2 linked regions of the Ruficoccus amylovorans genome follow. The protein of the gene in region 2 interacts with the protein of the main gene of each other region in a pairwise test. Links are inferred from orthologs where the notes say so. Each region holds a gene or a part of one and is shown on either strand. Other genes may lie near its edges.

The links.
Region 1: the proteins of panC (region 2) and H5P28_RS19235 interact in binary tests that used the Escherichia coli proteins (3 or more experiments, as listed by UniProt). The link is inferred for Ruficoccus amylovorans from one-to-one orthologs.

The regions. Positions count from the first base shown.
Region 1 is NZ_JACHVB010000064.1:136,813-140,325, forward strand. The notes cover bases 1-2,732. They hold H5P28_RS19235 (NUDIX hydrolase), read right to left. Parts: upstream 1,760-2,732; coding sequence 1,241-1,759; downstream 1-1,240. Other genes in these bases: H5P28_RS19220 (ATP-dependent helicase), read left to right, coding at 1-292; H5P28_RS19225 (hypothetical protein), read right to left, coding at 388-618; H5P28_RS19230 (YtxH domain-containing protein), read right to left, coding at 845-1,051; H5P28_RS19240 (SDR family oxidoreductase), read right to left, coding at 1,870-2,589; H5P28_RS19245 (ArsR/SmtB family transcription factor), read right to left, coding at 2,704-2,732. In the rest of the region: more of H5P28_RS19245, read right to left, coding at 2,733-3,513.
Region 2 is NZ_JACHVB010000022.1:15,607-20,471, reverse strand. The notes cover bases 1,081-4,068. They hold panC (pantoate--beta-alanine ligase), read left to right. Parts: upstream 1,081-2,147; coding sequence 2,148-2,990; downstream 2,991-4,068. Other genes in these bases: nadB (L-aspartate oxidase), read left to right, coding at 3,193-4,068; H5P28_RS09270 (LL-diaminopimelate aminotransferase), read right to left, coding at 1,081-1,994. Outside these bases: H5P28_RS09275 (transposase), read right to left, coding at 39-506; more of H5P28_RS09270, read right to left, coding at 753-1,080; more of nadB, read left to right, coding at 4,069-4,782; H5P28_RS09255 (mechanosensitive ion channel family protein), read left to right, coding at 4,853-4,865. UniProt on the Escherichia coli protein: Catalyzes the condensation of pantoate with beta-alanine in an ATP-dependent reaction via a pantoyl-adenylate intermediate.

The sequences.
Region 1 (3,513 bases), on a different replicon or contig from region 2:
GGTCAAGCTGACGACCATTCACCAGTCGAAGGGGCTGGAGTTCCCGGTCGTGTTCGTGCTCGGCTTGTCCGAAGGGCTGCTCCCGCTCAAGCGGGCTATCGAAGACGGTGATGTCGAGGAGGAGCGCCGCCTGCTCTATGTGGCCGTGACCCGAGCGATGGAGGAGCTCTACCTGTGCTTCCCGCGCGTGACGACGTCCGGCGGGCCGCCCCAGATCATGGAGCCCTCGCGATTCCTGACTGCTGTATCCGAAGAGTACTACGAGGTGCTGCGAACCGGCGGCGGGCGCTGAGCACAATGTAGCTTAAAGACGACGACAAAAAAACGCCGGGCACCCAAGGGTGCCCGGCGTTTTATTAAATATGTATCCAAAAACGGATACGAAGTTTACTCGGTTGCGTCCTTGACCTTTTCCTTGGTGTCGTCGTAGGCGTCCTTGATGGCATCGCCGGTTTGGTCAGCGGTCTTGCTGATGGCGTCACCAGTCTTGTCGGCGGCCTCGGAGATATGGTCACCGGCGTCCTTCATGTCTTGCTTGGCGTCCTTGCTGCAACCAGCGGCAAAGGTGAGGGCGGCAGCGGCGGTGAGAGCTGTCAAAAAGCGGATAAGTGATTTCATGATGAATAGATGGTTATCTGGTTGTTGTCGTGATAGTCGCGAAGACTATCCCACCAGCATGTCACAGCCTTTCATGGCTGCAATGACAAAAAAGATGAGCTTTTACTCGTTTGATTGCCCCCGGCCGGGAAATCCAGACGAGTCTGGAGTGATGATTGCGGGCATAAAAAAGCGCCGGATGGTGTACATCCGGCGCAGGAGGGAATTGTTCTGAACTCTGGCGGCGTTAGTTGGCCTTGTCGGCGGCGTCTTCCACGCTGTCACCAGCGTCTTCGACGGCATCACCCACGGCGTCACCAGCCTTGTCGGCGGCTTTGGAAATGCTGTCTCCGGCGTCTTCGAGATGGTCGCCGGTCGATTTTTCACAACCTGCGACGAACAGAATAAGTCCGGCGGCCATGAGTGCAGTCAGTAAGCGGGTCAATGATTTCATAATGATAATAGTTGGATGTTGTTTATGATGATCCAGTGCAGACTATTTTCTGTAACGATAGCCAGTATAGGCCAACTTCCCGCTTGATGCAAAGCCTGACGGCTTTTTTTACCCCAAGGTCAACCGCTGTTTCAGGCCGCCATGCGCGACTGTGAGTGGCTTACGGGTGCCGGAGGCGGGGTAATGCGCTCAGGCCGTTTTTTGATAATCTTGCCAGACCAGATGGAAACTGGGCGCGTAACCATCGGGATGGCCCGCCATGTCAGCGGTGAGTTCCGGGGGCGTGAACCAGCGCCCTTCGCTGATTTCCTCCGGGTCAAAGGTGATCTCTCCATCCCAGACGAGCTTGTAGACAAAGATAAATTCATAGCCTGTGGCCCGGCAGGGGCTGTGCGAGAAGAGGGTGTCGAGGGCATCGACGCCGGGAATGCTGATGCCAAGCTCTTCGCCCAGCTCGCGGACGGCCGCGGTGCTGTAGTTTTCCCCGGCATCCACATGGCCGGAGCACGAGGTGGTCCAGCGGTTGGGGTAGGTGTCTTTGGTCGGAGAGCGACGCTGCATGTAGATGTCCCCCCGGCTGTTGAAGACCAGGATGTGCACGGCGCGGTGGAAAAGCCGCCGCCGGTGGACTTCATGCCGGGGTAGCTGCATGATGACTTGGTCGCGCTGGTTTACGACGTCGAAAGGTTCGTCTGGATTGGAAGGCATGGCGAGGGTGGGGGACGAGATAGTTATGTAGTGGAAAATGGATACGGATGGGGCTTCCGTTGTGGATGAGTCAGGTTGTTCCGGATGTATGAATGACTGCGGTCAAAAGTTTAGAGGTCGCCGCCGAGTGGTTGCAGCCAGATTTCATCGACCACGGTTTTGGCCGGGAGTTCCCAGGCATTCACGACGGCCTGCGCCACATCGGCGGCGGGCATGAGGCGTTCGTGCTTGGTCGCCTCGTCCAGGCCGGACATGTCCCAGGCGTTGGTGTGGGTGGGGCCGGGCAGGATGCAGATCACGCGCACGCCGTGTGGGGTTAGCTCCTGGCGCATGACGCGGGTCATCCCGAGCAGGCCGTACTTGGCGGCGCTGTACGCGGCCATGCCGGGGAAAATCTTGCGCGAGGCGGAGGAGGCGATGTTGATGATCGTGCCGCGTTTGCGCTCGGCCATGCCGGGGGCGAAGGCCCGCGACACGAGAAAGGCGCTGCGTAGATTGGCCGCGATAACGGTGTCGAACTCCTCGGTGTTGAGATCCAGAAAAGGTTTGGCGAGGAAGAAACCGGCGTTGTTGACGATGCCGTCGGGCTCGCCCTGAGTGTTGCGGACAGCTTCGGCCAAGGCGGTGACGGCGTCGGCGTCGGAGACATCGCAGGTGTAGGCGCGGGCTTCCACGCCGAGCGCCTGACAGGCTTTGGCGGTGGCCGAGAGTTGGTCGGTGGAGCGGGCGGTGAGGGCGAGGCGACAGTTGCCCTTTTGCGCAAAAGCCAGTGCGATGGCCGCGCCGATGCCGCGTCCGCCGCCAGTGATGACGATCAGGGGATTTTCCATGCGCAGAGGTTAATTCCCGCCCGGCGTTCCGCCAAGCCGCGATGTCATAATATTTTCACCGCAGCATTGGAGTGGATGAACCTCCTTGTTCTGTCGAGGCCGGTGGACGTGACCTTATTCGAGAGGTCGCACACCGCTGGCCAGCAAAGTCTCGAAATACGGTTCCTGCTCTTCGCGGGCGACGATAGAGACATCGACGTGCTCGAAGCCCAGTTCCTTGAGCCACTGGTAGAGGGTGTTTTCGGCGAAGCCCAGCCAGGTGTCGGCGTAGAGGTCGCGGGCTTTTTCAAAGGCGTGCTCCTTGAGGTCGAGCACGATGAGCCGCCCGCCGGGCTTGAGGATGCGGTGCGCCTCGGAGAGGGCACGGAAGGGCTTGCGGGCGTGGTGGAGGGCCTGGCTGAGGTAGGCGAGATCCACGCTGGCATCCTTCAGCGGGACGTCCTCGATGTCGCCGAGCTGGTAGTAAAGGTTGTCAATGCCGTGACGTTCGGCCAGGTCGGTGCCGACTTCGACCATTTTGGGGGAGTTGTCGATGCAGTAAACCGCTTCGGCCCGCTGGGCCAGCAATTGCGCCAGGACGCCTTCGCCCGCGCCGAGGTCGGCGATCTTGATTTTGGGGGTCAGGTGGAGGAGGAAATGCCCGATGCCCTCCCAGGAGCGGCCGGGGCAGTAGTTTTTGCCCAAACGCCCGGCGACCTGGTTAAAATACTGCTCGGCCTGGCGGCGGCGCTTGTCGAGGATGCGGGCGAGGTTGGCGGCATCGATTTCCAGCTCGGGCTGGTGGGCCGTGGCGCGGCAGGCGGCCTCGATGAGCTGGCGCTCGCCAGCGGGGAGGTTGCGCGCGAGGGAGTAAAAGCTGCGCTTGCCGTCGCGGCGGTCGGAGGTCAGCCCGCCCTTGCGCAACAGGGAGAGGTGCGAGGAGAT
Region 2 (4,865 bases):
AGACGTTGGCGCCCGAGGGGCGCGACCCCGTAACCGGGTCAGGTTGGTCTTGGCCGCCGACTCGTCGATGAACACGAGCCGCGCCGGGTCGAGGCCGCCTTGGCTGCGCTTCCAGCGGCGGCGGGCTTGCGCGATATCGGGGCGGTTTTGCTCGGAGGCATGGAGCGTCTTTTTTTATATGTCAGCCCCAGCTTGTCCAGAGCCCAATGGATCGCTCCGACCGTATAGCCTAAGTCCAGACGCTCCTTGATTTCGGCCAAGGTCAAGTCCGGATGCTGCCCCACCAATGCCTTCAGTTCCGGCCCATGATCAGGCAATAAGCGTGCCTTGCGGCCCGAAAACCGATGCCGGGCTTCGATCAGGCCAGTCCGGCGCCGTTGCTGGATCAGCTTCTTCACCATCCCCAACGACACCCGGAAACGCTGAGCCACCTCGGCCTGCGTGCACTTGCCTTCATCGTAGCTCTCCACGAGCCGCCGTCTCAAATCCAACGATAGCGTTTTCATCACTACCCACTACCAGATCCCAGAGAAAATAGCTACAGTTTTATTTGAAACGCTCTAAATGGCCAATTGTTAATGATTGGATGCTGAGCGTAGAAAACAGCAATTAACCATTTAATCATTTAGCCATTCGGTCTTTTTGTAGCAGCTACGACTTTACTTAAACCGCTCTAACCACCGTTTGCCCTGGGGGCGTGAAAGCACCCCAGGTTGCAGGCTATTGCGGTTGGGCACGGGGCCAGCCCTTCTCTAGAAATTAAACTTGTAGCGGCTGAGGCGCTGGCGGATTTCGCCGATGACACGCTTTTCCTCGTCCTCGCCGTGGGCTTCGAAGGTGACGGAGAAGCGCACGAAGTGCCCGGCGTCATCCCACGGGACGGTGCTGATGAGCAGCTCCTTGATGAGGAACTGGGAGAAGCCTTCGGCGTCGCCGAACTCGATCTTCTGGCCGTCCTTTTCTGCCGAGGTGGGGATGCCAGTATAAAGGAAGAACGAGCCCTTGGGCTTCTTCGCATCGAAACCGGCGGCCTTGAGGGCCTCGACCAGCAGGTCCATGCGGCGGGAGTACTTGGCGCTGATTTCCTCGGTGATCTGCGGGGTGTCCAGAGCGACGGCGGCGGCCTTCTGGATGGCCAGGAACTGGCCCGAGTCGCAGTTGTCCTTCACGTCGGAGAAAGCCTTGACGATGAGCGGGTTGCCGCAGACCCAGCTGATGCGCCAGCCGGTCATGTTGTAGCTCTTGGAAAGGGAGTGCAGTTCGACGGCGACATCCTTGCCGCCGGGGACCTGGAGGATCGACAACGGCTTGCCCTCGAAAATGAGCGAGGCGTAGGCGGCGTCCTGCACGATGACGAGGTCGTTTTCCTTGGCAAAGGCGATGGCCTTTTCGAAGAACTCGACCGTGGCCGAAGCGCCGGTCGGATTGTTCGGGTAGTTCAGGACCATGACCTTGGCGCAGGCCCGGACGTGCTCGGGGATGGCGTCGAGGTCGGGCAGGAAGTCGTTATCAGCGGTCAGGGGGCAGTTATAAACCTCGCCGCCGAGGTACTTGGCGTGGGTGCCGAAGATCGGGTAGCCGGGCACGGTCATGATGACGGTATCGCCGGGGTTGATGAAGCACAGCGGCAGGATGCGCAGGGCGGACTTGGAGCCGATGGCGTGGATGACCTCGGTCTGCGCGTCCAGTTCGACGCCGTAGACGGCCTTCATGTAGCGCGAGACGGCCTGGCGGAACTCGGGGCCGCCATTGTCGGCGTAGCCGCGGTTCTCGGGTTTGTTGGCCTCGTCGCAGAGGGCCTGGATGACCTGCGGGTAGGCCTTGTCGTCGGGCTCGCCGACGCCCATGTCGATCAATTCGGTGCCCGGATGGGCGGCGCGGGCGGCTGCCTTGGCGCGCTTGATCTTCTCAAACTTGTAGATGGCGGTGGACTTGCCGTAGTTGGCGCCGCCAATGCGTTCGGCGAAAAGTTGCTGGATGTAGGGATCGTTCATGTCGAAAAAGAGAAAGGCAAAGCCATGCGGGGCCAAATGGAAAGGAAATTCTGAGGGTTCAGGATTGAAGGGTTCAGGGTTGAGTGTTAACGGATGATCTTTAGGTTTTTCATTCAGCACATCATTATCCAATCAATTTAAAGCCATCCCCCCATGCAGGTTATTGAATCTCCTCAGGAAATGCAGTCGTGGGCCATCCGTATGCGCGGCAAGGGCAAACTGCTCGCCCTGGTGCCGACCATGGGGGCGCTCCACGAAGGGCACCTCTCACTCATCGACGCCGCCCGCCAACGCGCCGACCTGACCGTGGTCTCCATTTTTGTCAACCCGACGCAGTTCGGCCCCAACGAGGACTACGGCAAATATCCCCGCCAGTTGGAGGCCGACATCGCCGCCTGCGAAGCCCACGGAGCGGACATTGTTTTTGCCCCAAAGCGGGAGGAGATTTTCCCGGCCGACTACTCGACCTACGTGAACGAGGAGTTTGTCAGCAAGCACCTCTGCGGCCTGACCCGGCCCGGGCACTTCCGGGGCGTGACCACCGTCGTGACGATTCTTTTCAACCTCTGCCGCCCGGACGTGGCCATTTTCGGGCAAAAGGACGCTCAGCAGGCCGCCATTTTGAAAAAAATGGCCCGCGACCTGTTCATGCCGGTCGAAATCGTGGCCGCACCCATCGTGCGCGAGGAAAGCGGCCTGGCGCTGAGTTCGCGCAACCGCTACCTGGAACCCTCCCGACTGGCCGAGGCGGCCAAGATCCAGCAGGCCCTCAAGGCCGGGCAGGATCTGGTCAAGGGCGGCAGCACGAGCGTTGACCGCGTCAAGGCCGAGGTCACCCACCTGCTCGCCCAGAGCCGCCTGATCCGCATCATCTACATCGAGATCGTGGACCGAGAAACCATGCACCCGGTGCGCGAAATCACCCCCGGCAAGAGCCTGCTCGCCGTCGCCGTCTGGCTGGAGGAAACCCGCCTCATCGACAACGTCGAGCTGTAGGAGCGGAAATCATTTAACCATAGAGGACACTGAGAACACAGAGGTGGGTGAGGATTGGACGGTTTGAATCCCGTCTCGCGTGTTGATTTTTTCGCAGCCTTTTTATCTCAGTCTTTCTTTGCGTCTTTGTGTCTTTGCGGTTAAATCTTCTTTAAAAAACCTCTCTGTGTTCTCTGTGCCCTTTGTGGTTAATATTTAATCAGTGAAAAACTACGATGTCATCGTGGTCGGCAGCGGGATTGCCGGCCTGAGTTTCGCCCTGAAGGTGGCGGCGGCCGGAAGGCGCGTCGCCATCATCACCAAGAAGAACAGCGCGGAGTCCAGCACGAACCACGCGCAGGGAGGGATCGCCGCGGTGACTTCGCAGACGGACGACTTCGAGCTGCACGTGGCCGACACCCTGACCGCCGGGGACGGCCTTTGCCGCGAGGACGTGGTGCGCGAGGTGGTCAGCGCCGGGCCGGCCCGGATTGACGAGTTGAAGCGCATCGGCGTCGAGTTCACCAGCCTGGAGGACGGGCGGATTTCGCTGCACCGCGAGGGCGGGCACTCCAAGCGCCGCATCCTCCACGTCAAGGATCTGACCGGGGCGGCCATCGAGGAGGCGCTCCTGCACGCCATCGCCCAGGATGCCAACATCGACATGCTGGAGCACCACTTCGCCATCGACCTCATCACCCGGGGCAAGCTCCAGCTCGAAGGCCCCGACGCCGTGCTCGGCCTTTACGCGCTGGATGTGCAGACGGGCAGCGTGCGGACTTTTTGCGCGCCAGTCATTCTTTTGGCCACCGGCGGGGTGGGGCAGGTTTACCAATTCACGACCAACCCCGCCATTGCCACCGGCGACGGCATCGCCATCGCCTACCGGGCGGGCGTCGAGGTGCGCAATATGGAGTTCATCCAGTTTCACCCGACCGCGCTCTACACCCGCAGCAAGGACCGTTTTCTTATCTCGGAGGCCGTCCGGGGCGAGGGGGCGATTTTGCGCAACTCCGCGGGCGAAGCCTTTATGAAGCGCTACGACGAGCGCGGCGACCTGGCTCCGCGCGACATTGTGGCCCGCGCCATCGACTCGGAGATGAAGCGCTCCGGCGACGAGCATGTCTGGCTCGACATCACGCACCAGGACGAGGCTTCCATCCGCGACCGCTTTCCCTCCATCTATGAGGGCTGCAAAAAAGTCGGCATCGACATGGCCCACGAAATGATCCCCGTGGTTCCGGCCTGCCACTACATGTGCGGGGGGATTACGACCGCGCTTGACGGCACGACCGGGCTTGACGGCCTGCTGGCCTGCGGCGAAGTCGCCTGCACCGGCCTGCACGGGGCCAACCGCCTCGCGAGTAACTCCCTGCTTGAGGCCTGCGTGCTCGCTCACAACGGTGCCGAGACCGCGCTCAAGTATCTCGAAACCCACGCCAACGGCAACCACGAGATGCCGCTGTGGCGCGACGGGGACGTGCGCGACCCGGACGAGCGCGTCGTGCTGCACCACAACTGGGACGAACTGCGACGCACGATGTGGGACTACGTGGCCATCGTGCGCACGGACAAGCGTCTCCAGCGTGCCCGCACGCGTATCCAGAACCTCCAGCGCGAGATCACCGAGTATTACTGGAATTTCAAGGTCGAGCCCGAGCTGCTCGAACTGCGCAACCTCATCCAGGTGGCCGAGTTGATCGTGGACTGCGCGCTCCAGCGACGCGAAAGCCGGGGGCTGCACTTCACCCTCGATCACCGGGAAAAACTCGAGGTCGCTCAGGACAGCGTCGTCCGGCGTTTCCGGGGCTAGGGGCGTCTTGATCCCGCCCGCGTGCAACCTCGGGATTGCACTGGCAAGGAACTTGCATAGGGTCAGGGACATGGATTGGTTAT